Regions from separate parts of the Streptomyces sp. NPDC050448 genome, predicted to be linked through region 1. Evidence: riboswitches for the same ligand, from Rfam matches in the RefSeq annotation. Region 1 holds a riboswitch; each other region holds the start of a gene.
The links. Region 1 has a riboswitch for thiamine pyrophosphate ahead of thiC (phosphomethylpyrimidine synthase ThiC). Riboswitches for the same ligand answer to the same signal wherever they lie in the genome.

Region 1 (9,870 bases):
CCTTCAAGGTGCTGCTGTTCGTCGGCCTCGTCGCCGGCCTGGTCTTCCTCGTGAAGAAGTTCAGCGGCAGCGGTACGAAGTCCTCGTCCGGCGACTGGTAGACCCCTGGCACACCCCTTGGGTCAAGCCCGGGGAGTAACCCGGGCGGGGGAACATGAGGTGGCAAACCGCCCACACCACGGGAATCGGCGGATAGAGTGGCAATCTGTGCCGCTCCCTGGGTGCCGAAGGCCGTAGCGCCGCCCTGACCTGCGGTTGTCCGAAGTGCCAGCCGAGCATGACCCCCCAGGAACCGCGGCATGTGCGGGGGCGCCCCCCGCAGGGCGGGCCCTCCCGAGGCCCGCGCCACGCCTGGGGGTGAGCTTTGTCCACGGTTCACAATGCCGGTGTGCCAACGCTGATCGGTTCGGTGCAGCGGGCGTTGAGGCTGCTCGAAGCAGTGGGCTCCCACAGCGAGGGAGCTCCGGCGAAACAGCTGGCGCGCGAGGCCGGGCTCCCGCTCCCCACCGCGTACCACCTGCTGCGCACCCTCACGCACGAGGGCTATCTGCGGCGCGAGGGCGGAGTGTTCGTTCTCGGTGCCGCCGCAGGGCGGCTGGCGGTCAGCGGACTGCAGCAGAAACGTCGCAGCATGATCCTCGACTCACTCGCCCACTTCCGCGACGCGGTCGGGGCCCCCGTCTATTTCGCGGTGTTCCGCGACGGTGAGATCGAGCTCGTCGGCGTTTCGGACACCCCGGCCAGCCCTGCCGTCGAGGAGTGGGCCGATTTCCGTGCGACCGGCCATGCGCATGCCATCGGGCAGTGCCTGCTGGCCCAGCTCGACGAGGAGACGCGCAAGGACTACTACGACCGGCACCCGGTCGAGGCCGTCACCCAGTACACCGTCCGCGATCAGCGTGCCCTCGAGCGCCGGATCGGGTCCCTCAAACGCATGCAGCCGGTTACGGAACGTCAGGAGTACGCGCTGGGCACGGTGTGTGCCGCCATCCCCATCACCGCCGGCGATACTGTCGCAACCATGGCGATTTCCCTCCCTTTGCACCAAGAGGAACGATTGCTTTGTGTAGTCGATAGGCTACGGAGTGAAGTAGGCGCGCTGTTGAGCACCCTCTCGTTCTCTATCAGTATCTGAAAACTCACTCCTTGTGATCTGCAAGCGCGTCCACCACCCTTGTCAAGAGGGCCCTCGGGGATCATTCCTGGCCACTTCCACTACAGCGGGGTAGTCAATGCGCGAGTCGGTACAGGCAGAGGTCATGATGAGCTTCCTCGTTTCCGAGGAGCTCTCGTTCCGGATCCCGGTGGAACTCCGGTACGACACCCGTGACCCCTACGCAGTGCGCCTGACCTTCCACCTTCCCGGAGACGCGCCCGTGACCTGGGCATTCGGCCGGGAGCTCCTCCTCGACGGCATCAACAAGCCGTGCGGTGACGGCGATGTGCACATCGCCCCCACCGATCCCGAGGAGCTGTCCGATGTCCACATCCGGCTCCAGGTCGGCTGCGACCGGGCCCTGTTCCGCGCCGGAGCGGCGCCGCTCGTGGCGTTCCTCGACCGCACCGACCGGCTTGTTCCGCTCGGTCAGGAGCGCAACCTCGGTGGCTTCGAGGTCGACCTGGACGAAGCGCTGGACAGGATCCTGGCCGAGTCACGGCAGAACGAGCAGAACGAGCAGAACGCGGGCTGAGCGGCCCGGAGCGCCGAGCCGCCCCGGGCCCCCGAGCCTCCCGGGTCTCTCAGCGCTTGCGCCGCCGTCCCCGGCCTCCGCGGACCGGCTCCGAGGCCGCCGCTCCGGCCGGGGAGCCCGGCCGGTCGGCAGAAACCACCAGCGCGGCGAGCGCCGTCGTCACCGGGACCGAGGCCACCAGGCCGATCGACCCGACGAGAGTCCGTACGATCTCCTCCGCGACCAGCTCGCTGTTCGCCACTGAACCCATGCTGCTGTTCGCGATCGAGAACAGCAGCAGCAGGGGCAGCGCCGCGCCCGCGTAGGCCAGTACCAGGGTGTTCACCACCGACGCGATGTGGTCGCGGCCGATCCGGATGGCCGCACGGTACAAGGCGCGGGACCCCATCGACGGGTCGGCCTGGTGGAGTTCCCAGACGGCCGACGTCTGGGTGACCGTCACATCGTCGAGCACACCCAGCGACCCGATGATCACGCCTGCAAGCAGCAGGCCGCTCATGTCGATGTCCGGGTAGAGCCCGTGGATCAGACCGGTGTTGTCGTCGGTGTTGCCACTGAGGAACGCCCAGTCGACGAACACCGAGCCCAGCAGCCCGATCAGCAGCAGCGAGACGAGCGTGCCCAGAACGGCGACGGAGGTACGGGCGCTCAGTCCGTGGCACATGTAGAGCGCGATGAGCATGATGGCGCTGGCGCCGACGACCGCGACGACCAGCGGGTTCGAGCCCTGCAGGATCGCCGGGAGGATGAAGAGCGTCAGCACGCCGAAGCTGACGACCAGCGCGATCAGCGCGAACAGGCCGCGCATCCGGCCGACGACGACCACTGCCACCGCGAAGATGGCGGCCAGCACCGCCAAGGGCAGCTTGCGGTTCACGTCGACCACGGAGTACTGGAGATCCCGGGGCGCGTCCGGCGCATACGCGACGACCACCTCCTGGCCGTCTTTCAGCTGCCGTGGTGCGCCCGGCTGGACGATCTCGAAGAACGTGCGGCCCTTGTCGGATCCGGTGGCGACCTCGATGGTGGCCTTCTTGCACTCGCCGGTCTGCGCGACCTTGGCCTCGCGGCCCTCCGGGGTGGAGGTGTTGCCGGTGGGCGGCACCTGCGAGGCGTTCACGGACTTGCAGTCGACCTGCTCGAGCGCGACGACCCGGCCCTGCTGGGTCTGCCGGTCGAAGCCCACGCCGGAGCGCTCGTGTGCGGGGGCGCCGCCGGGCCAGAGCACCACCATGCCGGCGAAGACGGCGACGGCGAAGGGGATCAGTACGGCCGCGATGACCTTGCGTAGGTGCTTCGAGACGGGGGCCGCCGGCCCGTGGCCGTGGGAATGACCATGGGAGTGGCCCTGGGGCGGGATGTGGGAGGGGCCGTGGTCATGCCCGGGGCCCACGTGTGCGTGGTCGGTGTGACCCGTGGGCTCGGTGGGCGTGGTGGGGGGCTGCGGCGAGGACGTCACCGGCAGATCATCGCAAGAGTTGAGGGGGCCCACTGTTCAGCACGCCACAAATGACGCTAGCGTGGGGTCACCTTTGCACAACGCGGGAGCTCGGAGCACCGGGCTGAGAGGGCGCTGATCACCGTACGCGCAGCACACATGCGTACGGGAAGAGGCTGCGTCGACCGCCGAACCTGTTACCGGGTAATGCCGGCGTAGGGAGATCAGGTCTCATGACCATTCAGGACGCACGCACGCCTGCCGTCAGCCAGGACGCCGACGGCCAGACCGAGCGCCAGCCGGGCTGGCACAAGGGCTACGTGGCGGGCTCCCGCCCCGACATCCGGGTGCCGGTCCGCCAGGTCCACCTCACCAACGGCAAGGACGTGACGCTCTACGACACGTCCGGGCCGTACACCGACCCGCAGATCGAGACCGACGTGCGGCGCGGCCTGCCGCCGCTGCGGGAGAACTGGATCATCGGCCGAGGCGACACAGAGGAGTACGCGGGCCGCCCCGTGCGCCCCGAGGACGACGGCATCAAGCACACTTCGCCGCGCGGTGGCCTCAAGAACCTCGACGCGGTCTTCCCGGGCCGCCCCCGCCAGCCCCGCCGCGGCCGTGACGGCGCCGCCGTCACGCAGCTCGCGTACGCCCGCCGCGGCGAGATCACCCCGGAGATGGAGTACGTCGCGATCCGCGAGAACGTCTCCCCCGAGGTCGTGCGCGAGGAGATCGCCGCAGGTCGCGCGGTGCTTCCCGCGAACGTGAACCACCCGGAGATCGAGCCGATGATCATCGGCAAGCGGTTCCTGGTGAAGGTCAACGCCAACATCGGCAACTCCGCCGTCACCTCCTCCATCGAGGAGGAGGTCGACAAGATGACCTGGGCGACCAAGTGGGGCGCCGACACGGTCATGGACCTCTCGACCGGCCGCAACATCCACACCACCCGCGAGTGGGTGCTGCGCAACTCCCCCGTGCCGATCGGCACCGTGCCGCTGTACCAGGCGCTCGAGAAGGTCGACGGCCGCGCCGAGGACCTGACCTGGGAGATCTACAAGGACACGGTCATCGAGCAGGCCGAGCAGGGCGTCGACTACATGACGGTCCATGCCGGCGTGCTGCTGCCGTACGTGCCGCTGACCGCCCGCCGCAAGACCGGCATCGTCTCGCGCGGCGGCTCGATCATGGCCGCGTGGTGCCTGGCGCACCACAAGGAGAACTTCCTCTACACAAACTTCGAAGAGCTCTGCGAGATCCTCGCGACGTACGACGTCACGTACTCGCTGGGTGACGGCCTGCGCCCCGGCTCCATCGCGGACGCCAACGACGCGGCGCAGTTCGCGGAGCTGAAGACGCTGGGCGAGCTGAACACGATCGCCAAGCGGCACAACGTGCAGACCATGATCGAGGGCCCGGGCCACGTCCCGATGCACAAGATCAAGGAGAACATCGACCTCCAGCAGGAGATCTGCGAGGAGGCGCCGTTCTACACGCTCGGCCCGCTGACCACGGACGTCGCCCCGGCGTACGACCACATCACCTCGGGCATCGGCGCCGCGATGATCGCCTGGTGGGGCACCGCGATGCTCTGCTACGTCACGCCGAAGGAGCACCTGGGCCTGCCCAACCGTGACGACGTGAAGACCGGCGTCATCACGTACAAGATCGCTGCGCACGCGGCGGACCTGGCCAAGGGCCACCCGGGCGCCCAGGAGTGGGACGACGCCCTGTCGGACGCGCGGTTCGAGTTCCGCTGGGAGGACCAGTTCAACCTGGCCCTCGACCCGGACACGGCCCGCGAGTTCCACGACGAGACGCTCCCGGCCGAGCCCGCCAAGACCGCGCACTTCTGCTCCATGTGCGGTCCGAAGTTCTGCTCGATGAAGATCTCCCAGGACATCCGCCGTGAGCACGGCGGCGACCTGAAGGCCGATGAGATCGAGGCGGGGATGGCGGAGAAGTCCGCCGAGTTCGCGGCGAGCGGCAACCGGGTGTACCTCCCGCTGGCGGACTGACCCGACCGTCGCGGTGGCGCTGCTCTGGGGAGAAGGAGGGGGCACCCCAGAGCAGCGTCCCGGCACGGAGTGCTTGCGCTGGAGCGCACTCCAACTCCTACAGTGCTGGCCCATGACCATGAGATACCGCAGTCTGGGCGGGACCGGCATAGAGGTCAGCGCGCACTGCCTCGGCACGATGATGTTCGGAGCGGTGGGGAACCCGGATCACGAGGAGTGCGCGCGGATCGTCCACGCCGCGCTCGACCAGGGCATCAACTTCGTCGACACCGCGGACATGTACTCCGCCGGAGAGTCCGAGGAGATCGTCGGCAAGGCGCTCAAGGGACGGCGCGACGATGTCGTGCTCGCCACCAAGGTCCACTTCCGGATGGGGGAAGGGCGCAACCGCAGCGGGAACTCGCGGAGGTGGATCGTGCAGGCCGTCGAGGACAGTCTGCGGCGGCTGGACACCGACTGGATCGACCTCTACCAGGTGCACCGGCCCGACCACTCGACGGACGTCGAGGAGACCCTCTCGGTCCTCGGCGACCTGGTGCGCGCGGGCAAGATCCGGGCCTTCGGCTGCTCCACGTTCCCCGCGGAAGAGATCGTCGAGGCGCACCACGTCGCCGAGCGGCGGGCCCTCCCGCGGTTCCGGACGGAGCAGCCTCCGTATTCGATCCTCGCGCGTGGGGTGGAGGCCGCGGTGCTGCCGGTCGCCCGGAGGTACGGGATGGGCGTACTGACCTGGAGTCCGCTCGCCTCCGGCTTCCTGAGCGGCAAGTACCGGCTCGGAGGGCCCGTCGACCTGGGCTCGGGGAGGGCGGCTCTGACGCCCGCGCGCTTCGACCCGGCGATCCCCGGCAATGTCGCGAAGCTGAAGGCCGTGGAACAGCTCGTCGAGCTCGCCGACGGCATCGGCTGCACCCTGCCCGAGCTGGCCGTCGCCTTCCCGATGGCGCATCCCGCAGTCACCTCGGTGATCATCGGTCCGCGGACCATGGACCAGCTCAACTCGCTGCTCAAGGGGGCCGGACTGGCCCTCGACGACGCGGCGCTCGACCGGATCGACGAGATCGTGCCGCCGGGGACGAACCTGTACCACCCGGACGGCGTGTGGCGCCCGCCGGCTCTGGCCGACACCGCGCAGCGGCGCCGGGCGCCGGGGGACCGGGCCGCGGTCTAGGGGGTGTCCGGCGGATCACGGCCGGGCCCGGGCCGCCTGGCACCCCCTAGACCCCGTGGGACGCGATGTTTCACGTGAAACAGGGACGGACTGCCCACGGCGCGGAGAGCGGAAGCGAGCGGCCCTTATGGCGACTCGGTCTCCGGGCCGCCGAAGTCGGGGCTGGTGAAGTCCGGAGGCGTGTAGCCGGGCCGGGGTCCCTGTGACGAGGATCCCGGACTGGTGAAGTCGGGCCGGGTGTATCCGAGGTTGGGGATGCGCCCGGCCTTGGGTGTGCGGGGGGCCGGATACGCCGGCCCTGCGCTCGGATCGGCCAGTGCGTCCCGCAGGAACGGCAGGATGCCCCGCTCCAGCAGGGCGTGCCGCCAGGCCTCGCGGGCCTGCGCGAGCTCGTCGGATATCGCCCCGCCCTCGTCCTCGGCCACCACCTCGGTCGCGCGGTTGCGGACAGCCGTCACCAGCAGCCCGATCACCGCGAACAGCAGGGAGATCACGGTCAGCCCGCCGAACAGCCAACCCGCCGTCAGCATCGTGTCGGCGAAGGCCGGTTCGGGCTCGATCGCCTTCAGGGTGTAGCCCACCAGGAGGAAGATCAGCATGGCGGCGCCCGCCAGGACCGGCGCGAGCACCGCGACCACGGCGCTGACGCCCGCCCCGTCGTCGTCCTCCTCCTGCCCGGCACTCCTGTCCCCCGCCGCTCCGGGGGCGGACAGAGCGCCGTCGCGTCGTTCCCCGCGGAGTTTCACGTAGTGGTCGTACTCGGCCGCGGCCGCGGCCGTCAGCAGCGCGCTGGCCCCGATCGCCATCGTGCGCAGTTGTTCGGCGTTCAGCCGTTCGCCGAGAGCGGCGAGCTCGGGCCGTTCGTGTGCGGTGCGCAGCGCCTCGTCGAGGAGCCGATCGAACTCGGGTCGGTCTTCGGTCAGCAGGTGCGGAGCGCTGTTCATGTGCATCCCCCGATGCTCCGTGGGGGCCGGTTTGCCCGCGTAGACCCGGGCGCCGGCACAAACGGAGGAGAGCCTGCTACGGATAGGGCGATGGTAGAGCGCCCATGCCACGCGGTGACAGGGGCTTTCCTGAAATTACCCCGCTTCTGATAACCCTCAGTCGCTCAGCGGGAGTTGTACGACCAGCAGTTTGCCGGCCATCGTGACCCCGCCGTCCATGGCGATGGCGAGCCCTTCCGCGTACACGTGCGGGCCGGTCACTGCCTCCGGGCCGCGGGACTCGTCGCCGTCCTCGGTGCCCACCTCGCCCAGCAGGTACGGGATCGGGCTGTGCCCGTGCACGACCCGGCCGCCGCCGTAGGTGTCGAGGAGTTCGCGCACGGCCTGCGGGCCCGTCTCCTCGTCGCGGAAGGCGAACCGCTTGGTGAACTTGCGGAAGAGGTCCCAGGTGATGTCGGCGTCGTTGCGGTTGAGCAGCTCGTGGATGGTGTCGTTGACGTCCTCGATGGAGTCGCCGTAGTCGAGGTACGCGGTGGTGTCGGAGTGCAGCAGCAGGTGCCCGTCCTCCAGCACGGCTGCGTCCAGCCGTGACATCCACTGCAGGTGTACGTCCTCCAGGCGCTCCATGTCGGTGCGCTGGCCGCCGTTGAGGAGCCAGGCGGCCTGGAAGGTGGCGGTGCCGGCGCCCGAGACGACTGGAGTGTCGCCGAACCGCTTGGCGCCGATGAGCAGCAGTTCGTGGTTGCCCATGAGGGCCTTGCAGTAGCCGCCGGAGGCGGCGGCTTCGGCGGACAGCCGCATGACGAGGTCGATGACGCCGATCCCGTCCGGGCCGCGGTCGGTGAAGTCGCCGAGGAACCAGATGCGGGCGTTGCCGGCCGACCAGCGGCGGTCGGTGTCGATGAGGCCCTGGGCCTGGAGTTCGGCGACGAGCTCGTCCAGATAGCCGTGGACGTCGCCGACGACGTACAGCGGTCCCGGACCCGCGGCCGGGGACTCCTGGGGGACGTACTGGACCTGGACGGTGTCGCCCGGCCCACCGAGGCTGATGACCGGCAGATCGCGGTAGGTGGGGGTGTAGCCCTCGTCGGCCTCGTCCTCGTCGGCCGGTCCGCTCGTGGCGGGTGCCTGGCCCACGGGCGGCGGCGGGGGTACGGGAGCGCCCTCCCCGTAGTACGCGGGGTACTTGCCGTACACCGGGGCTTCGTCGGGAAGCGCGCCGGGCACGCCGTACGGGGCGGTCTCGGTGACCGGAACTCGGAAGTCCCGCAGCGTGTCCGTCCGCATCGCGGGTCCCTGACCGGCCCCCTGAGTCATCGACCCCTCCACCACCGTCGCGCTGCCGTACACCTGCGGACCCTCCTGACCTCCGGGGCGGAGGGGCCGTGATGTCGTGCGCCCATCATAGGAATGCGGCTCGCGCTCTGTGACGCACCAGGGGTGGTGAATCCTGGGCGGAACCAATAGTTCCTGCCGCTTACTACCGAAATGGGTGTTTCTGAAATCTTCGGCGGGGCCGTCGGCCCCGCCGGTTTCGCGGTGTGGCGGTCAGTCCTTGGCCGGTGACCGGGGCGGGCTGATGGTCGTACGGGGCTGCCTGCGCTGCGAGGAGGTGCGGACGATCAGCTCGGTCGGGACCACCTGTTCGACCGGACGCCCGGTGTCGACTCCCTCGATGGCGTCGATGAGCAGCTGCACGACGGCGGTGCCGATGCGGCGCGGCTTGAGGGACAGGGTGGTGATGGGCGGTTCGGTGTTGGCGTACACGGTGGACTCGCTGCAGCACACGAGCAGCAGGTCCTCGGGGACGCGCAGGCCGTAGCGCCGGGCAGCGGCGAGCAAGTCGGTCCCGTTGGGGTCGAACAGCCCGTAGACGGCGTCGGGCCGGTCGGGTCGGGCGAGCAGCCGGTCCGCGGCGACGGCGCCCGCGCACGGGTCGTGGGCGGGGTAGGACTCGTAGACGGGGTCCTGGCCGACCCGCTCGCACCAGTTGAGGTAGGCGGTGGTGGAGAGCCGGGTGTAGGTGTCGGTGGTGGTGCCGGTCAGCAGCCCGATGCGGCGGGCGCCGGCGGCGGCGAGGTGGTCGAGCAGGTTGAGTACGGCGGCCTCGTGGTCGTTGTCGACCCAGGCGGTGACGGGGAGGGAGCCGGCCGGACGGCCGTCGGAGACGACGGGGAGGCCTTGGCGGACCAGTTCGCTGACGACGGGATCGTGGTCGGAGGGGTCGATGACGACGGTGCCGTCGAGGGCCACGTTGGACCACACGTCGTGTCGGGAGGTGGCGGGGAGGATGACCAGGGCGTAGCCGCGGGCGAGCGCGGCGGAGGTGGCGGCCCTGGCCATCTCGGCGAAGTATGCGAATTCGGTGAAGGTGAAAGGTTCATCCCCGTACGTCGTCACGGTCAGGCCGATGAGGCCCGACTTGCCGGTACGGAGGGTGCGGGCCGCGGCGGAGGGGCGGTAGCCCAGCCGGTCGGCGACCTCGCGAACGTGGCGGCGGGTGGCGTCCGGCAGCCGTCCCTTGCCATTGAGCGCGTCGGAGACGGTTGTGATCGAGACGCCCGCCGCGGCGGCCACGTCCCTGATGCCGGCCCGGCCCTGTCGGCCG
Region 2 (9,870 bases), on a different contig from region 1:
GCACGGACGATGACGGCGGGGGAGCCGCGCCTGGGGCGCGGCGCCTCCGCCGTTCACCCGTAGATCTACGACTTCGAGAGAGAATCACAGACTCATGGCGAACTACACCGCCGCTGACGTCAAGAAGCTCCGCGAGCTCACCGGCGCCGGCATGATGGACTGCAAGAACGCGCTGGTCGACTCCGACGGTGACGTCGACAAGGCCATGGAAGCGCTCCGTATCAAGGGTCAGAAGGGCGTCGCCAAGCGCGAGGGCCGTTCTGCCGAGAACGGTGCCGTCGTCTCCCTCATCGCCGACGACAACACCTCCGGTGTCATCGTCGAGCTGAAGTGCGAGACGGACTTCGTCGCCAAGGGCGAGAAGTTCCTGGCCGTCGCCAACCAGCTGGCCGCCCACGTCGCCGCCACCTCCCCCGCCGACATCGAGGCGCTGCTCGCGTCCGAGATCGAGGCCGGCAAGACCGTCCAGGCGTTCGTGGACGAGGCGAACGCGAACCTCGGCGAGAAGATCGTCCTGGACCGCTTCGCGCAGTTCACCGGCGGTTACGTCACGGCGTACATGCACCGCACGATGCCCGACCTGCCGTTCCAGATCGGTGTCCTGGTCGAGCTCGACAAGGAGAACGCCGAGGTCGCCCGCGGCATCGCGCAGCACATCGCCGCGTTCGCCCCGCAGTGGCTGTCCGCCGAGGACGTCCCGGCCGAGAAGGTCGAGTCCGAGCGTCGCATCGCCGAAGAGGTCACCCGCGCGGAGGGCAAGCCCGAGGCTGCCATCGCCAAGATCGTCGAGGGTCGCGTCAACGGCTTCTTCAAGGAGGCCACCCTCCTCGGCCAGCCGTACGCGCTGGACAACAAGAAGTCCGTCCAGAAGGTTCTGGACGAGGCTGGTGTCACCCTGAAGCGCTTCTCGCGCATCAAGGTCGGCATCTGAGTCCGTCCGTACAACGACGGACACCGGACCCCGATAGGGTCTGAAGCAGTCGTCCGCGCACGCGCGCAGCGACCGCAGATCTGACGAGGAGGCCATTGCCGTAGAGGGAACCGCGAGGACCCACCGGCAATGGCCTTCTTCGTATGTGCACGAGGAGATCTCCATGAATCAGGGCGTGGACCCCCACACCGCTTCCGACGACAAGAGCGACCACGGGAAGAAGGGCCGCCGCTTCATGCTGAAGCTGTCGGGCGAAGCCTTCTCCGGTGGTGGAGGACTGGGCGTCGACCCCGACGTCGTCCATGCCATCGCGCGAGAAATCGGCGCGGTGGTCCGTGACGGCGCGGAGATCGCCGTCGTGATCGGCGGCGGCAACTTCTTCCGCGGCGCCGAACTGCAGCAGCGCGGCATGGACCGTGCGCGGTCCGACTACATGGGCATGCTCGGCACCGTCATGAACTGCCTCGCCCTCCAGGACTTCCTGGAGAAGGAAGGCATCGACTCCCGCGTGCAGACCGCCATCACCATGGGCCAGGTCGCGGAGCCGTACATCCCGCTGCGCGCCGTACGGCACCTGGAGAAGGGCCGCGTCGTCATCTTCGGCGCCGGCATGGGCATGCCGTACTTCTCCACCGACACCACGGCGGCCCAGCGCGCCCTGGAGATCGACGCCGAGGCCCTGCTCATGGGCAAGAACGGCGTCGACGGGGTCTACGACTCCGACCCGAAGAAGAACCCCGACGCGGTGAAGTTCGACGCGCTCGAGTACAGCGAGGTGCTGTCCCGCGACCTCAAGGTCGCCGACGCCACCGCCATCACGCTGTGCCGCGACAACAAGCTGCCGATCCTGGTCTTCGAGCTGCTCGCCGAGGGCAATATCGCCCGCGCCGTCAAGGGTGAGAAGATCGGCACGCTCGTGAGCGACCAGGGCACCCGGGCCTGAGCGTCCCGACGCCGGGCCCGGCCCCACTGGGCCGAGCCCGCCCCGCCCGCCTGAACCATCCAAATCTGACATGCAGGAGCACGTGGTGATCGAAGAAATCCTCCTCGAGGCCGAGGAGAAGATGGAGAAGGCCGTCGTCGTCGCCAAGGAAGACTTTGCGGCGATCCGCACCGGTCGTGCGCACCCGGCGATGTTCAACAAGATCGTGGCGGACTACTACGGCGCCATCACCCCCATCAACCAGCTCGCGTCCTTCTCGGTGCCCGAGCCGCGCATGGCGATCGTGACCCCGTTCGACAAGAGCGCCCTGCGCAACATCGAGCAGGCCATCCGGGACTCCGACCTGGGCGTCAACCCCAGCAACGACGGCAGTATCATCCGGGTGACCTTCCCCGAGCTGACGCAGGACCGCCGCAAGGAGTACATCAAGGTCGCGCGCACCAAGGCCGAGGACTCCAAGGTCTCGATCCGCTCGATCCGCCGCAAGGCGAAGGACGCCCTCGACAAGCTCGTCAAGGACAAGGAGTCCGGCGAGGACGAGGTGCGCCGCGCGGAGAAGGAGCTCGACGACACCACCGCGAAGTACGTCGCGCAGGTGGACGAGCTGCTCAAGCACAAGGAAGCCGAGCTCCTCGAAGTCTGATGAACGACTCTCCCTGGGCCACGGAGCCGGTTCCGGCGGGTCCCGCATACGATGCGCTGGTGGGCCCGCACACTCGGCCCATGCCCATCGTGCCCGATGCCGCCGGCCGTGACTTCGACGACCGGGAAGCACGCGATCGGGGGGCCGCCGCCGACGGCGGCCACCCGATCCGCGCCGAGATGCCGCCGCAGGAGCCCATGCCCAGCCCCCCGCCTCCGCCCTCGCAGGCACCGCAGGACGCCTCGCCCCCGCCGCCGAAGAAGCGGGCGGGGCGAGACCTGCGTGCCGCCATAGGGGTCGGTGTCGGCCTCGGTGCGGTGATCTTCGCTTCGCTGTTCATCGTGAAGGCGGTCTTCGTCGGCGTCATCGTCGTCGCGGTCGTCGTGGGCCTGTGGGAGCTCACCTCCCGGCTCCAGGAGAAGAAGGGCATCAAGGCGCCGCTCGTCCCGCTCGCGGTCGGCGGCGCCGCCATGGTCATCGCCGGTTACGTCCGGGGGGCCGAGGGCGCCTGGGTTGCCATGGCCCTGACCTCGCTGGCGGTCCTGGTCTGGCGGATGACCGAACCGCCCGAGGACTACCTCAAGGACGTCACCGCAGGCATCTTCGCGGCGTTCTACGTGCCCTTCCTGGCCACCTTCGTCGCGATGCTGCTCACCGCCGACGACGGCCCGCAGCGGGTGGTCACCTTCCTGGTCCTGACCGTGGTCAGCGACACCGGGGCCTACGCGGTGGGCTGGCGCTTCGGCAAGACCAAGCTGGCGCCGCGCATCAGCCCCGGCAAGACCCGCGAGGGGCTGTTCGGCGCGGTGGCCTTCGCGATGGCGGCCGGCGCGCTGTGCATGGAGTTCCTGATCGACGGGGGCGCCTGGTGGCAGGGCCTGCTGCTCGGTCTCGCCGTCGCGGTCAGCGCCACGCTGGGCGACCTCGGCGAGTCGATGATCAAGCGGGACCTGGGCATCAAGGACATGGGCACGCTGCTGCCTGGCCACGGCGGCATCATGGACCGGCTCGACTCCCTGCTGCCGACCGCCCCGGTGGTGTGGCTGCTGCTGGCGGCGTTCGTCGGCACGGGCTGACACCGGCCTCCGCGGGTTCCGCCCGGCGGGTGGTTCACCAGGGGATCCCGCTGAGCCGGGACGTCGTACATCCGAAGGCTTTGGGTGGGTCCGGGCGGTTACTCTTGAAAGGCGCGCTGCTTCTGCGGCGCGCCTTTCGTCTTACGAGGAGTACCAGCCATGGCCCGCCCTGTCCCGGGAGAGCTCACCTTCGTCGCCCCTCGCGGAGCCAAGAAGCCGCCCCGGCATCTCGCCGACCTCACGCCCGAGGAGCGGCGCGAGGCGGTCGCCGCGATCGGTGAGAAGCCCTTCCGGGCCAAGCAGCTCTCGCAGCACTACTTCGCCCGGTACGCGCACGACCCGGCCGAGTGGACCGACATTCCGGCGGGCTCCCGCGAGAAGCTCCAGCAGGAGCTTCTGCCCGAGCTGATGAACGTCATCCGGCACATCTCGTGCGACGACGACACCACCCGCAAGACCCTGTGGAAGCTGCACGACGGCACGCTCGTCGAGTCCGTGCTGATGCGCTACCCCGACCGGGTCACCATGTGCATCTCCTCGCAGGCCGGGTGCGGCATGAACTGCCCGTTCTGCGCCACCGGCCAGGCGGGCCTGGACCGCAACCTGTCCACCGCCGAGATCGTCCACCAGATCGTCGACGGCATGCGCGCGCTGCGCGACGGCGAGGTCCCCGGCGGGCCGGCCCGGCTGTCCAACATCGTCTTCATGGGCATGGGCGAGCCGCTGGCCAACTACAAGCGGGTCGTCGGCGCGATCCGCCGCCTCACCGACCCCGAGCCCGACGGCCTGGGCCTGTCGCAGCGCGGCATCACCGTCTCCACCGTCGGCCTGGTTCCGGCGATGCTGCGGTTCGCCGACGAGGGCTTCAAGTGCCGCCTCGCGGTCTCGCTGCACGCCCCGGACGACGAGCTGCGCGACACCCTCGTCCCCGTGAACACCCGCTGGAATGTCCGCGAGGTCCTCGACGCGGCCTGGGAGTACGCCGAGAAGTCCGGCCGCCGGATCTCCATCGAGTACGCGCTGATCCGCGACATCAACGACCAGGCCTGGCGCGGCGACCTCCTCGGCCGGCTGCTCAAGGGCAAGCGTGTCCACGTCAACCTGATCCCGCTGAACCCGACGCCGGGCTCGAAGTGGACCGCCTCGCGCCCCGAGGACGAGAAGGCCTTCGTCGAGGCCATCGCCCGCCACGGCGTGCCGGTGACCGTCCGTGACACCCGCGGTCAGGAGATCGACGGCGCGTGCGGCCAGCTGGCTGCCTCGGAGCGCTAGCCTGCGGTTTTCTCCGCCTCGGTTCGGCCGCGGGGTACCCTGTGGCCGAACCAATCGCATATTCCGACAGGGGAGCGCCACAGCGCTGAGAGTGCGGTAACCGTCATCCGCAGACCCTCTGAACCTCGCCCCGGTCATTCGGGGTAGGAAGTTCGGTCATCACTCAAGCTGTTGCGCCCTGCCCGGCGACCGCTCGCACTGAGCGCCGGGCAGGGCCGCGTCTTCTCCTGGTCATCCCAGGAGGAATCACCAGTGAGCACCACCAAGAAGTTCGCGGGCGCAGCACTCGCGGCCGCGGTCGGCGTCGCCACGCTCAGTGCATGCGGCGGCGGCGATGCCAAGGACAAGTCCGGCGCGAGCGAGGCGCCGAAGTCCAAGACGGTCACGCTCGTGTCCCACGACTCCTTCAACGTGACCGACACGGTCCTCAAGGAGTTCGAGCAGCAGAGCGGCTACACCGTCAAGGTCCTGAAGTCCGGGGACGCGGGCGCCGCCCTCAACCAGGAGATCCTCACCAAGGGCTCCCCCCGCGGCGACGTCTTCTTCGGTGTGGACAACACGCTCCTCTCGCGCGCCCTCGACAACGGGATCTTCACGCCGTACGAGGCCAAGGGCCTGGCCGAGGTGAAGCCGGAGTACGTGCTCGACAAGGAGCACCGGGTCACCCCGGTCGACTCCGGCGACATCTGCGTCAACTACGACAAGGCGTACTTCGCCGACAAGAAGCTCGCCCCGCCGCAGACGCTGGACGACCTGATCAAGCCGGAGTACAAGAACCTGCTGGTCACCGAGAACGCGGCGACCTCCTCGCCGGGCCTCGGCTTCCTGCTCGCCTCCGTCGGCAAGTACGGCGAGGACGGCTGGAAGGACTACTGGAGCAAGCTCAAGGCCAACGGCGTCGAGGTCGTCGACGGCTGGGAACAGGCCTACAACGAGCGCTTCTCGGGCTCCGCGGGCGGCAAGAAGGCCAAGGGCGACCGCCCGCTGGTCGTCTCCTACGCCTCCAGCCCGCCGGCCGAGGTCATGTACGGCGAGCCGCAGCCGGCCGAGGCGCCCACGGGCGTCTCCACCGGCACCTGCTTCCGCCAGGTCGAGTTCGCGGGCCTGCTCAAGGGAGCGAAGAACGAGGAGGGCGGCAAGGCGCTCCTCGACTTCCTGGTGAGCAAGAAGTTCCAGGAGGACATGCCGCTCCAGATGTTCGTGAACCCGGTGGTCAAGGACGCGAAGCTGCCGGAGCTGTTCACGAAGCACGGCGTGGTCATCGAGAAGCCGGAGAACGTGGCTCCGGAGACCATCGCCAAGAACCGTGAGCAGTGGGTCAAGGCATGGTCCTCGCTCGTCGTGAAGTAGGACGCGAGAGCACTCCCGTGAAGGAGGGCGTACGCGGTACGGCCGTCAGGCTCGCCCTGATGGCCGTACCGCTCGCCTTCTTCGGGCTGTTCTTCGCCTATCCCGTCGCCGCGATCGTCGGCCGCGGGATCAAGACCGAGGCCGGCTGGCAGTTCGGCCGGATCGGCGAAGTGCTCACCCGGCCCGACATCGCCGAGGTGCTCTGGTTCACGACCTGGCAGGCGTGCGCGTCCACGGCGCTCACGCTGCTGATCGCACTCCCCGGCGCGTACGTCTTCGCGCGCTTCGAGTTCCCCGGCAAGCAGCTGCTGCGGGCGGTGGTCACCGTCCCGTTCGTGCTGCCGACCGTGGTGGTCGGCACCGCCTTCCTGGCGCTGGTCGGGCGGGGCGGACTGCTGGACGAGCTGTGGGGCGTGCGGCTGGACACCACCGTGTGGGCGATCCTGCTCGCGCACGTCTTCTTCAACTACGCCGTCGTCGTACGGACGGTCGGCGGGCTGTGGGCGCAGTTGGACCCGCGCCAGGAGGAAGCCGCCCGCGTGCTGGGCGCCGGGCGGTTCGCCGCCTGGTGGCGGGTGACGCTGCCCGCGCTCGGGCCGGCGGTGGCCGCGGCCTCGCTGATGGTGTTCCTGTTCACCTTCACCTCCTTCGGCGTCGTGCAGATCCTGGGCGGGCCCTCGTACGCCACCCTCGAGGTGGAGGTCTACCGGCAGACCGCGCAGCTGCTGGACCTGGCGACGGCCGCCGTCCTCACGATGGTCCAGTTCGTGGCGGTCGGCCTGATCCTCGCCGTCCACGCCTGGACCGTGCGCAGGCGGGAGACCGCCCTGCGGCTCGTGGACCCCGCGCGGACCGCGCACCGGCCGAGCGGGCCGGGGCAGCTCGCCCTGCTGGGCGGGGTGCTGCTGACGGTGGCGCTGCTGATCGTGGCCCCGCTGGCGGTGCTGGTGGAGCGCTCCCTCGACGCGCCCGGCGGGTACGGGTTCGGCTTCTACCGGGCGCTCCAGGACGCGGGTGCCGGCGGCGGAACGTTTCTGGTGCCACCGCTGGAGGCGATCTGGAACTCCCTCCAGTACGCGCTCGCCGCCACCGCCATCGCCCTCGTGATCGGGGGGCTCGCGGCCGCGGCACTGACCCGGCGCGCGGGGCGGTTCGTGCGCGGCTTCGATGCGCTGCTGATGCTTCCGCTGGGGGTGTCGGCGGTGACCGTCGGATTCGGCTTCCTGATCACCCTGGACGAGCCGCCGCTGGATCTGCGGACCTCGTGGATCCTGGTGCCGCTGGCCCAGGCGCTGGTGGGCGTGCCGTTCGTCGTACGGACCATGCTGCCGGTGCTGCGCGCCGTGGACGGACGGCTCCGCGAGGCCGCCGCCGTGCTCGGGGCGTCCCCGCTGCGCGCCTGGCGGGAGGTGGACCTGCCGCTGGTGCGGCGGGCGCTGCTGATCGCGGCCGGGTTCGCCTTCGCCGTCTCGCTGGGGGAGTTCGGCGCGACGGTGTTCATCGCGCGGCCCGACCGTCCGACGCTGCCGGTGGCCGTGGCGCGGCTGCTGGGGCGGGCCGGTGAGCTCAACTACGGGCAGGCGATGGCCCTGAGCACGATTCTGATGCTGGTGTGCGCGGTGTCCCTGCTGGTGCTGGAGCGACTGCGCCCCGACAAGACCTCAGGAGAGTTCTGATGACGTTGCTCGAACTGGCCGGGGTGTCGGTCCGCTTCGGCGAGCGTGCCGTCGTCGACGCGGTGGACCTGCAGGTCGCCGAGCACGAGACCGTATGCGTGCTCGGGCCGAGCGGGAGCGGCAAGTCCACGCTGCTGCGGGTCGTCGCCGGACTCCAGCCGGTCTCCGGCGGGCGGGTCCTGCTGGGCGGTGCGGACCAGGCACGGGTGCCCGTGCACCGGCGCGGGGTCGGCCTGATGTTCCAGGACCACCAGCTGTTCCCGCACCGGGACGTGGGCGGGAACGTCGGCTTCGGCCTGCGCATGCGGGGTGCCGGGCGTTCGCCGGGCCGCTCGTCGGGCCGCTCGTACGAAGCCCGGGTCGCGGAACTGCTCGAGCTGGTCGGGCTCCCCGGGGCCCAGGGCCGGCCGGTGTCCTCCCTGTCGGGCGGTGAGCAGCAGCGGGTCGCCCTGGCCCGGGCACTGGCCCCCTCGCCGCGGCTGCTCATGCTGGACGAACCGCTGGGACAGCTGGACCGCGGACTGCGCGAGCGGCTGGTGGTGGAGCTGCGGGGGCTGTTCTCCCGGCTCGGCACCACGGTGCTGGCCGTCACCCACGACCAGGGCGAGGCGTTCGCCCTGGCCGACCGGGTGGTGGTGATGCGGGACGGGCGGATCGCGCAGGCCGGGACCCCGCTGGAGGTCTGGCAGCGGCCGGCCTCGGAGTTCGTGGCGCGGTTCCTCGGCTTCGAGAACGTGATCCCGGCGACGGTGTCGGGCGGGGCCGCCGCGACGGCATGGGGCAAGGTCCTGGTGCCGGCCGGGTCTCCGGAGGGCGAGCGGCGGATACTGATCCGGCCGGCAGGCGTGGTGCTCGCCGCCGCGGGCCTGCGCTGCGAGGTGCTCGCCCGCACCTTCCGCGGCACCCACGTGGCGCTGCGGCTGCGCCCGGAGGCGGGCCCGGAGCTGGAGGCCGAATGCGGTCTGGCCGGCGCCCCGACCGTGGGCGAGCGGATCGCGGTGTCGTTCACCCCGTCCGAGGTGGTCGTCCTCCCGGCGGGGTGACCGCAGCGCGGGGCGGGTCAGGCGACGGGGACCGGAGTCTGATATTCCGAAGAGGCCTCGGCACCGTCGTGGTTGCCGTACCAGGCGACGGCCACGGCGCCGGTCACGGCAAGGACGAAGCCGAGGACCGCCAGCCACGCCAGGCCCGGCCGGGAGGCGTCGCCCAGCCACAGGACGCCGATCGCACCCGGCAGGACGGTCTCGCCGACCACCAGCGCGGCCGTCGCGCCGTTCACCGAGCCGATCTGGAGGGCGACCGTGTGCAGGTACATGCCGCCGATCCCGGCCAGCAGGATGGCATAGAGGGCCGGGTCGGCGAGGAGCGTGCCCAGGTCGAACGGGTCGATGCCGTCGAGGATCCGCACGCCCACGCCCAGCGCGCCGAAGGCCAGGCCCGACAGCAGGCCCGCCAGGATCGCGGCCCGGGCACCCAGGAGGCGGACGGCCACCGTGCCGCCCGCGATGATCAACAGGGTCACGGCGAACAGCCACCAGTGCGTGGACATCGGGGCGTGGTGGCCGCCCTCGTGGCCCGCCGCCGTCGCCAGCAGCACCAGCGCCGCGCAGACGACGCCGATCGAGGTCCATTCCTTCCGGGGCAGCCGGATGCCCAGCATCTTCACGCTGAGCACGGCCGTGATCACCAGGTTGGCGCTGATCACGGTCTGGGAGAGGAAGAGGGGCAGCAGCCGGGCGGCGAGCGCGCCCAGCCCGAAGCCCACGAAGTCCAGGACGGTGCCGACGATGAACTCCCACGTCATCGCCGCCTTGGCGGTGGACGAGAGGTTCGGGCCGCCGTGCGCGGTCACCCCGGCGGCGGCCGGGGACGTCCGGGCCGCCCGTCGTGAGCCCACGGCTTGCAGGACGGACCCCGTCCCGTAGCAGATGGACGCCGCGATCGCGGTCAGCAGGCCTATGAGCACCGAGGGCTCCGTT
Region 3 (9,870 bases), on a different contig from region 1:
CGGGTGCGGGCGTACGGGGTCGACCCCGCCACCGCGCCTGCCGCGGCGGCCGTGCTCCCGTACATGGAGCAGACCTTCGGCAGCTGGTACGTGCGCGGCGGGATGCGGGAGCTGGCCACCGCCGTGTACGAGCGCTGCCGGGAGCGGAAGGTCGCCTTCGTCTTCGACACGCCGGTACGGGAGGTCCTGGAGCGGGACGGCCGCGCGGCCGGGCTGCTGCTGGCCGACGGCTCCGAGGCCGCCGCCGACCTCGTGGTCTGCGGGGCCGACCCGCGGCAGCTGCGGGCCCCGCTGCCGGCCGGCGGCGCCCCGGCCCGCGGGCCGGGGGTGGCCAGCCGGCTGACCCTGCTGCTCGCGCTGCGCGGCGCCCGCCCCGCGGACGCCGTCCACCGCACCCTGGTCCACTCCCCCGGCGCCCAGCTGACCGTGCTGCGCCCCGACGACCCCGCCGTACGGCCCGACGCGGACCACGAGGCGGTCACCGTGAGCGCCGTCTGCGGCCCCGAGGGCGCCCCTGCGCCCCGCGCGGAGGAGCTGCTGGACCTGGCGGCCCGGGCCGTTCCGGGGCTGCGCGAGCGGCTGTTGTGGACGCACGCGCGTACGCCCGCGGACATCGAGGCGGCCACCGGCGCGCAGGGCGGCGCGGTGCCCCCGCCCGCGCTCGCCGGAGCCGGCGGCCGGATGCTCTACCCCGCCAACACCACCGCCCTGCCGGGGCTGTTCCTCGCGGGCGGCTGGGCGCATCCCGGCGGCGGGCTGGCACACGCCGGGATGACCGGGGCCCTGGTGGCCGGACTGATCGTGGAGGGCGCGGAGTTCCGCGGCTCCCAGTGACAGGGACGCCCCCGGGGAACGGACCCCGGGGGCTCTCGCGGCCTCAGTAGCGGTACTGCTCGTATTCACCGGAGCCCTGGTACGGGTACTGCTGTTGCTGTTGCTGTTGCTGTTCCTGTTGCTGCGGCTGTTGCTGCGGCTGTTGCTGCGGCTGTTGCTGCGGCTGTTGCTGCGGGTACGGAAGCTGGTCGTCGCCCGGGTAGGGATGGGCGGCCCCGTCGGTGGACCGCTGCTGCGGCACCCACACCCCGCCCGGCGGGGTGTCCATGGAGTACTGCTGCTGCCCGCCCGCACTCGCGTACGGGTCGGCGGAGTAGCCGGCGTACGGGGTGTAGTCGTACGGCTGTTGCGGGATGACGGCCCCGCCGGTGCCGATGTACGGGTCCGAGTAGGCGGCGTAGACCTGCTGTTCGCCGCCGGCCGGATAACCCGCGGAGTAGTCGTAGCCGCCCTGGGTCTGCGGGTCGTGGGCCTGCCCGTCGTAGTAGGGCGCGTACTGGTGGGCGTCCTGCTCGGCCGTGGAGAACGGCGAGGCGAACGCCGCCGTCTGCCCCGCGTCGGCGGTGGGCGCGAAGCTCTGTATCCCGTACGACCCGGTGTCCTCGGGCAGCGGCTCCGGGCTGTAGAACTGCTCGGTCGCGGCCTGGAACTGCGGCGTCGGCTGCTCGTTGCCGGACGCGTCGGGCTCGTCGGGCTCGTCGGCCCCGTCGGCGGCCACGGCCGTCCCGTCCGGCCCGTACTCCAGCGAGGTCACCTGCAGCGCGGGCTCGGGGCGCGGACCGCCCGCCCGGCGGCGCCGGGTCTGCCGTACGGGCTCACCGCCCCGGCGCAGCGCCCAGCCGGCCTCGAAGCCCTTGCGGAAGGAGAGCGTCACCAGGGTCTGGCCCACGGCGAACGCGGCCGCGCCCACGCCGATGACCAGGACCGACGGCAGCACCACCCCGGCGACCACACCGAGGAACCCGGCGAACGCGAGCAGGCGCCAGCGCAGCCGGGCCTTGTACTGCATCAGGACCTCGGCAAGCAGCCACAACGCGACGAAACCGAACGCGATGTAGAGGACCGTCATTCCCATGCGTGGCACCTCTCGGTACGGCCCACCGCCCGGGAAATGGGGGCCGGCCGATCAGGCCCGCTGGTGCAGGCCCAGGTTCTCGTAGATCTCGAGAGTCGCCGTGGAGTTGTTCAGCGTGATGAAGTGCAGCCCCGGGACACCCTCGGACAGCAGCCGCGCGCAGAACTCCGTGGCGAACTCGATCCCAATGGAGCGTACAGCGGCCGGATCGTCCTTGACGGCGAGCATGCGCTCTTTCGCGGCTGCGGGGAAGACTGCGTTGCTGAGTTGCGGCAACCGGTCGAGCTGCTTGATGCCCACAACAGGCATGACCTCGGGGATGATCGGGGTCTCGCAGCCCGCCTTCTGGGCGCTGTCGCGCAGCCGGAGATAATTCTCCGGGTCGAAGAACATCTGGGTGATCGCGTAGTCGGCGCCGGCACGGCACTTGTCCACGAAGTGCCGGATGTCCGTGTCCCAGTCCGCCGAGCGCGGGTGCATTTCGGGGAAGGCCGCGACGCCCACGCAGAAGTCGCCGGACTCCTTGAGCAGCCGGACCAGGTCGGCGGCGTAGTGCACGCCCTCGGGGTGCGCCACCCACGGACCCATGGGGTCGCCCGGCGGATCGCCGCGCACGGCGAGCATGTTGCGGATGCCGGCGTCGGCGAACTGGCCGATCACATTGCGCAGCTCGGCGATGGAGTGGTCGACCGCGGTGAGGTGCGCGACGGGGGTCAGGGTGGTGTCGGCGGCGATCTGCTGGGTGGCCTTGACGGTGCCGCCGCGCGTGGAGCCGCCGGCCCCGTAGGTCACGGAGACGAAGCTCGGGCCCACCGCCTCGATCCGGCGCAGCGCGTTCCAGAGGTTGCGCTCGCCCTTCGCCGTCTTGGGGGCCCAGAACTCGAAGGAGTACGACGGGCTCCCGGACGCCAGCAGGTCACGGACCGTGCGTGCACGGTCCGTACGGGTGGAAGCGGTACCAAGGGCCATACGGGCAGGTTAGACGCGCCCTCGCGGTCGCCGAAGACGTGTCCGCCTTTTGGACACGTTTTTGGACACCTATGCGGAGACCCGCTCCCGGACCCGCTTGGCCAGGTCGGCGGCGGCCGCACCCGGGTCGGAGGCCTCGGTGAGGGCGCGGACGACCACGATGCGGGTGGCTCCGGCGTCGAGGACCTCGTCGAGGTTGCCGGCTTCGATGCCGCCGATGGCGAACCAGGGGCGGGCCGGGGCCAGCGAGGCCGCGTACCGGACCAGCCCGAGGCCGGGGGCGTACCGGCCGGGCTTGGTGGGGGTGGGCCAGCACGGGCCGGTGCAGAAGTAGTCCACGCCCGGCTCGGCGACGGCGGCGTCGACCTCGGACTCGGCGTGGCAGGACCGGCCGATCAGCACCCCCTCGCCCAGGATCGCGCGGGCGGCGGGCACCGGGATGTCGCCCTGCCCCAGGTGCAGGACGTCGGAGCCGATGGCGTGGGCCACGTCGGCGCGGTCGTTCACCGCGAGGAGCCTGCCGTGCCGGCGGGCGGCGTCGGCGAACACCTGGAGGTGCTCGAGCTCCTCGCCCGCCTCCATGCCCTTGTCCCGGAGCTGGACGATGTCCACACCGCCGGCCAGGACCGCGTCGAGGAACTCGGGGAGGTCCCCCTGCCGCTTGCGGGCGTCCGTGCACAGGTAGAGCCGGGCATCGGACAGCTGGGCGTTCGCGGACATGGGTACCCCCGGGGTGGGAGCGGTGCACGGGCCGTCCAGGGCCCGTGCACCGCGGATGGATCGGGCGGCTCGGGTCAGAGGGCGAGCGCCTGAGCGCGGCGCTTCACCTCCGTGCCGCGATTCTCGCTCAGCGCCTGGACGGGGGTGCCGGGCAGGGTCGGGTCGGCGGTGAAGAGCCACTCCAGCATCTCCTCGTCGGAGAAGCCGTCGTCGCGGAGCACGGTCAGCAGGCCGGCGAGGCCCTTGACGACCTTGTCGCCGTCGATGAAGGGTGCGGGCACCGCAAGCGCACGGTTCTCACCGCGGCGTACGGCGATCAGCTGACCTTCCTTGACCAGCTGGCGGACCCGGGTCACTTCGATGTCGAGCATCTCCGCGATGTCGGGGAGGTACAGCCAGGCGGGGACAAGGGCATCGATCTTTGCGTCAATCTCGGTCACGAGCACAAGCCTGCCACCTCGGACCGACTGCCGGTACCCGAGCCGGCCCGTCCGGGTCCCGGCGGCTCCGCCACGCCCTTCGCACGGCGGCTAGAGCAGCGCCGATTTCAGGGGTGTGGCGGGGTCGGAGACCTTGGCCGGATCCACGGGGGCGCCCGTCTCGATCAGCTTCCGTCCCTGCGCCAGATCCCGTGGCCGGCCCACCGCCAGGACCGCGGCCAGCGCCCCGGCCCGGAGCCAGCACACCGACCACGCCTCCTCGGCGGGGTCCCCGCGCCACCTCAGCTCGTCCGCACCCGCATGGTGCCCCGCGTACTGCACGAAGCGCCCGAACTGCTCCGACCAGAAGTACGGCACCGGGTCGTAGACCTGGGCCGGTGCCCCCGCCAGGATGTTCGCCGCGACCACCCGCGGCCCCTGCAGGGCGTTGTCCCAGTGGTGCACCAGCAGCCGCGCCCCGTAGCGCCCCGACGGGAACGACGCGCAGTCGCCGACCGCGTACACCCCGGGCAGGGAGGTCCGCAGGTACGCGTCCGCCGTGACCGATCCGTCCGGGCCGAGCCCGACCCCCGAGTCCGCCAGCCACCGGGTCGCCGGCCGGGCCCCGATGCCCACGACCACCGCGCCCGCCGGCAGCTCCCGCCCGTCCGCGAGCAGGACCCGCCCGGACTCCACCGAGGCCACCTTGGCGCCGGTCAGCAGGGCGGCCCCGGCCTCCTCGTACCAGCGGGCCATGGGAGCCGCGACCTCCGCCGGCTGCGCCCCGGCCAGCACCCGGTCCGCCGCCTCGACCACGGTCACCGCGCAGCCCGCCTCGCGCGCCGCGGTGGCGAACTCGGCGCCGATCCAGCCCGCCCCGACGACCACGATCGCCGGCGCCGCGGCCAGCACCGGGCGCAGCCGGGCCGCGTCGTCCAGGGTCCGCAGCAGGTGCACGCCGGGGACGCCCTCGGCCCCGGGCAGGGTCAGCGGTTCGGCTCCGGTCGCCAGCACGAGCACCTCGTACGGGACCGGCCCCGCCTCGGTGTCCAGCTCGCGCTCTGCGGCCCGCAGCCCGGTGACCTCCACCCCGAGCCGGAGCTCGATGCCCAGCCCCTCGAAGTCCACGTCGAAGGCGGAGTCCTCGGCCTTGCCGAGCAGCACCGCCTTGGACAGCGGGGGCCGGTCGTAGGGCTGGTGGGGCTCGGCGCCCAGGAGGGTCACGGGGCCGCTCCACCCCTGCTCCCGAAGGGCCACCGCGGTCTGCACCCCGGCCATTCCGGCGCCGACGATGACGACGCCGCTCTGAGTGTGTTCCGTCTGCTCGCTCACACCGCCCACCCTAGCGATCTGATGATCCGTCAGGAATAGCGGCCCCGGGGAGGCAGCCTTACCCGGCCCCGGCTCCGGGGTTAGTCTGGCCGTCGTACCTATCGCGGGAGTCCGGACGTACCGGGCTGAGAGGGAGGCTGGGCGGCCTCCGACCGTACGAACCTGATCCGGGTCATGCCGGCGAAGGGAGGGGCTGGACGCCCATGCACTCATCTCGGAAGGGATCCGACAAGGGATCCGACGTCCTCGTCATCGGGGGCGGGATCATCGGCCTGGTCACCGCCTGGCGGGCGGCCCGGCGCGGGCTGCGGACGGTGCTCGCCGATCCGGCGCCCGGCGGCGGCGCCGCACAGGTCGCGGCCGGCATGCTCGCCGCCGTCACCGAGCTGCACTACGGCGAGGAGACCCTGCTCGGCCTCAATCTCGCCTCCGCCGCCCGCTACCCGGAGTTCGCCGCCGAGCTGGCCGACGCCAGCGGCGGGATGGACATCGGCTACCGCGCCTGCGGCACGCTCGCCGTGGCCCTCGACGCCGACGACCGGCTCCACCTGCGCGAGCTGCACGCCCTGCAGCGCCGCAGCGGCCTGGAGTCCGAGTGGCTCACCGGCCGCGAGTGCCGCCGCCTGGAGCCGATGCTGGCCCCGGGCGTACGCGGCGGCCTGCGCGTGGACGGCGACCACCAGGTCGATCCGCGCCGGCTGGCGGCCGCGCTGCTGGCGGCCTGCGAGGGCGCCGGCGTGGAGATCCACCGGGCGAGCGCGGAGCGGCTGCTCACCACTGCCGACCGGGCCGCCGGCGCACTGCTCGACGACGGTACGGAGCTGCGCGCCGACCAGGTGGTCCTGGCCGCGGGCTCGCTCAGCGGCCGGCTGGCAGGCGTACCGGCGGACGTGCTGCCTCCCGTACGGCCGGTGAAGGGGCAGGTGCTGCGGCTCGCGGTGCCGGCGGCGTACGCGCCGTTCCTGTCCCGGACGGTACGGGCCGTGGTCCGCGGCAGCCACGTCTACCTGGTGCCGCGCGAGAACGGCGAGCTCGTCGTCGGCGCCACCAGCGAGGAACTCGGCTGGGACACCACCGTCACCGCGGGCGGGGTGTACGAACTCCTGCGCGACGCCCACGAGTTGGTGCCCGGCATCACCGAACTGCCGCTGACCGAGACACGGGCGGGGCTGCGGCCCGGCTCCCCGGACAACGCCCCGCTGCTCGGCCCGACCGACCTCCCCGGCCTGCACCTGGCCACCGGGCACTACCGCAACGGGGTGCTGCTGACCCCGCTCACCGGCGAGGTGATGGCGGAGCTGCTGACCACCGGCGTCGTACCGGAGATCGCCCGCCCCTTCACCCCGCGTCGTTTCACCCCGGCACGTCAGGAGTCGTACGCATGACCATCTCCGTGAACGGCGAGCCGCGCGAGGTCGCGGCCGGCACCACCCTCGACGCGGTGGTCGCCGCCCTGACCGCGGCCCCGTCCGGCGTCGCGGCCGCACTGAACGAGACCGTGGTCCCGCGCGGACAGTGGCCGCTCACGCCGGTGGGCGAGGGCGACCGGGTCGAGATCCTCACCGCCGTGCAGGGAGGCTGAGCGCGATGACGGACGACGCTTTCGCGCTGGGCGGCCGGACCTTCTCGTCCCGCCTGATCATGGGGACGGGCGGGGCACCGAGCCTGGACGTCCTGGAACGGGCGCTCATCGCGTCCGGTACGGAGCTCACGACGGTGGCGATGCGCCGGCTGGACCCGACGGTCCAGGGCTCGGTCCTGTCGGTGCTGACCCGGCTCGGGATCGCGGTCCTGCCGAACACGGCGGGCTGTTTCACGGCGGGCGAGGCGGTGCTGACGGCGCGCCTCGCGCGGGAGGCGCTGGGCACGGACTGGATCAAGCTCGAGGTCGTGGCCGACGAGCGGACCCTGCTGCCGGACGGGGTGGAGCTGCTGGATGCGGCGGAAACCCTGGTGGACGAGGGATTCACCGTGCTGCCCTACACGAACGACGACCCGGTGCTGGCCCGCAAGCTGGAGGACGTGGGCTGCGCGGCGATCATGCCGCTGGGGTCTCCGATCGGCTCGGGCATGGGCATCCGCAACCCGCACAACTTCGAGCTGATCGCGGAGCGGGCCGGCGTGCCGGTGATCCTGGACGCCGGAGCGGGCACCGCGTCGGACGCGGCGCTGGCGATGGAGCTGGGGTGCGCCGCGGTCATGCTGGCCTCGGCGGTGACCCGCGCCCAGTCGCCGGTCCTGATGGCGACGGCCATGCGGGACGCCGTGTCGGCGGGGCGGCTGGCGTTCCGGGCGGGCCGCATCCCGCAGCGCCGCTTCGCGGAGGCCTCGTCTCCCGCGGAGGGCCGCGCCGCCCTCGACCCGGAACGCCCGGCGTTCTGAGGCTCCGCCCCCGCATCGGGGCCTCCTCCCGTGGCACCGATGCGGGTGCGCCGCCCCCGAGCCCCCGGTCCTCAAACGCCGGCGGGGCCGGATTTTCCAGCCCGTCCGGCGCCTGAGGACCAAGTCCGGGCGGAGCCCGGTGAACGGGAGAAGGGCGGGGCGGGGACGGCCCCGCCCCGCGAAACCGGCCGCGGCCGGACGTCACAGGTGCGCTGCAACCCCACCCGCCCCTGGTCGGCGGCAGCACAGACGCTCGTAGAATCGCCGGGTGGATACGACCTTGGATGACCCCCTCGTCGGGCAGACACTCGACGGCCGCTACCGCGTCGACGCCCGTATCGCGGCCGGCGGCATGGCCACGGTCTACCGGGCCGTCGACACCCGCCTCGACCGCGTGCTCGCGCTGAAGGTGATGCATCCGGCGCTCGCCGCCGACGGCGCCTTCGTCGACCGGTTCATCCGCGAGGCCAAGTCCGTGGCCCGCCTCGCGCACCCCAACGTCGTCGCCGTGTTCGACCAGGGCACCGACGGGCCGTACACGTACCTCGCCATGGAGTACGTCTCCGGCTGCACGCTGCGCGACGTGCTCCGCGAGCGCGGCGCGCTCCAGCCCCGTGCGGCCCTCGACATCCTCGAGCCCGTCCTGGCCGCCCTCGGCGCCGCCCACCGGGCCGGATTCGTGCACCGCGACATGAAGCCCGAGAACGTCCTGATCGGCGACGACGGCCGGGTCAAGGTGGCGGACTTCGGGCTGGTCCGGTCCGTCGACTCGGTCACCAGCACCACCGGCTCCGTCCTCGGCACCGTCTCCTACCTCGCCCCCGAGCAGATCGCGAGCGGCACCGGCGACACCCGCGTGGACGTCTACGCCTGCGGTGTCGTCCTGTACGAGATGCTCACCGGCTCCAAGCCGCACTCCGGCGGCACCCCCGCCCAGGTGCTCTACCTGCACCTCCACGAGGACGTGCCGCCCCCGTCGGCCGCCGTCCCGGGGCTGCCCGTCGGCCTGGACGAGCTCGTCGCCTACGCCGCCGCCCGCGACCCCGAGCTGCGCCCCTTCGACGCCGCCGCCCTGCTCGGGCTGGCCCTCGACGCCCGGGCCCGGCTCAGCGACGCCGAGCTGGACGCCGTGCCGCCGCAGGCGCGGGCCGAGGAGCGGAGCGCCACCGAGGACCGGACCGGCGTGATCCCACGGCCCGTCGCCGCGCAGCCTCCCGTGGACCGGACGTCCCGGCTGGAGCTCCCGGAGGCCCTGCCGGCCCCGGCTGCGCGGCCGGCCCCGCGCAGAGCGCGTCGCGGCATGCTGCTCGTGATCGCCGGGGTGCTGCTCGCGCTCGGTCTCGGCACCGGGGTCTGGTACATCAGCTCCGGCCAGTTCACAAAGGTCCCCAACCTGCTCGGGAAGACCGAGGCGCAGGCGAAGTCCGACCTGTCCGCGGCCGGCCTCGGCGTGAAGCGGGTCGACCGGAAGTTCAGCGACGCCTTCGACCGCGGGACGGTCATGAACTCCGACCCCTCGGGCGGCAAGCGCATCCGCGGCAACGGCGCGGTGGTGCTCACCGTCTCGCGCGGCCCGGAGATCGTCGTCGTCCCCGATGTGAAGGGCAGTCCCCTGGAGGACGCGAAGGCCGAGCTGGTCAAGAGCGGTCTGGCTCCCGGCCTGGTGACGCAGGCGTTCAGCCAGGACATCGCCCAGGGCTCGGTGATCGGCACCGACCCGACGGGCGGGCAGAAGCGGTCGGCCGACACCGCGGTCGCGATCGTGGTCAGCAAGGGCCGGCCGGTGCAGGTGCCGAACGTGGCCGGAAGGCCCCTCGACCAGGCGCGGGCGGCCCTCCAGGACGCCGGCCTCAAGGTCGAGACGGCCGCCGACCAGGTCAACTCGCCGTTCCCGGCCGGTACGGTCGCCAACCAGTCGGTCGGCGCCGGCTCCCAGGCCGCGACCGGTGACACGGTGACGCTCACCGTGTCCAAGGGCCCCCGGCAGATCCCGGTGCCGAACGTGACCGGCCAGGAGGCGGACGCGGCCCGCAGGACGCTGGAGGCGGCCGGTTTCAAGGTGAAGGTGGAGCGTCCGTTCCTCGGCTTCAGCAACACGGTGGACGCCCAGTCGGTGCCGGGCGGCCAGAGCGCTCCCGA

Region 2: it holds a riboswitch for thiamine pyrophosphate, as region 1 does, so the genes downstream of both, AB0I68_RS20395 (thiamine ABC transporter substrate-binding protein) here and thiC (phosphomethylpyrimidine synthase ThiC) in region 1, are expected to answer to the same signal.
Region 3: it holds a riboswitch for thiamine pyrophosphate, as region 1 does, so the genes downstream of both, thiO (glycine oxidase ThiO) here and thiC (phosphomethylpyrimidine synthase ThiC) in region 1, are expected to answer to the same signal.

The regions. Positions count from the first base shown of each region.
Region 1 is NZ_JBFAJR010000027.1:14,128-23,997, forward strand. It holds gene AB0I68_RS27130 (DUF5326 family protein) at 1-101, shown strand, start outside; gene AB0I68_RS27135 (helix-turn-helix domain-containing protein) at 365-1,135, shown strand; gene AB0I68_RS27140 (SsgA family sporulation/cell division regulator) at 1,233-1,691, shown strand; gene AB0I68_RS27145 (YibE/F family protein) at 1,741-3,150, opposite strand; TPP riboswitch at 3,223-3,368, shown strand; gene thiC (phosphomethylpyrimidine synthase ThiC) at 3,363-5,150, shown strand; gene AB0I68_RS27155 (aldo/keto reductase) at 5,269-6,318, shown strand; gene AB0I68_RS27160 (hypothetical protein) at 6,444-7,268, opposite strand; gene AB0I68_RS27165 (metallophosphoesterase) at 7,419-8,594, opposite strand; gene AB0I68_RS27170 (LacI family DNA-binding transcriptional regulator) at 8,811-9,870, opposite strand, start outside.
Region 2 is NZ_JBFAJR010000016.1:76,322-86,191, forward strand. It holds gene tsf (translation elongation factor Ts) at 95-931, shown strand; gene pyrH (UMP kinase) at 1,095-1,874, shown strand; gene frr (ribosome recycling factor) at 1,960-2,517, shown strand; gene AB0I68_RS20385 (phosphatidate cytidylyltransferase) at 2,517-3,593, shown strand; gene rlmN (23S rRNA (adenine(2503)-C(2))-methyltransferase RlmN) at 3,753-4,865, shown strand; TPP riboswitch at 4,924-5,033, shown strand; gene AB0I68_RS20395 (thiamine ABC transporter substrate-binding protein) at 5,118-6,215, shown strand; gene AB0I68_RS20400 (iron ABC transporter permease) at 6,275-7,891, shown strand; gene AB0I68_RS20405 (ABC transporter ATP-binding protein) at 7,891-8,934, shown strand; gene AB0I68_RS20410 (hypothetical protein) at 8,952-9,857, opposite strand.
Region 3 is NZ_JBFAJR010000001.1:330,213-340,082, forward strand. It holds gene AB0I68_RS01545 (NAD(P)/FAD-dependent oxidoreductase) at 1-834, shown strand, start outside; gene AB0I68_RS01550 (hypothetical protein) at 878-1,909, opposite strand; gene metF (methylenetetrahydrofolate reductase [NAD(P)H]) at 1,961-2,878, opposite strand; gene thiE (thiamine phosphate synthase) at 2,948-3,598, opposite strand; gene AB0I68_RS01565 (Rv2175c family DNA-binding protein) at 3,673-4,038, opposite strand; gene AB0I68_RS01570 (FAD-dependent oxidoreductase) at 4,129-5,349, opposite strand; TPP riboswitch at 5,443-5,555, shown strand; gene thiO (glycine oxidase ThiO) at 5,553-6,734, shown strand; gene thiS (sulfur carrier protein ThiS) at 6,731-6,931, shown strand; gene AB0I68_RS01585 (thiazole synthase) at 6,937-7,731, shown strand; gene pknB (Stk1 family PASTA domain-containing Ser/Thr kinase) at 8,000-9,870, shown strand, end outside.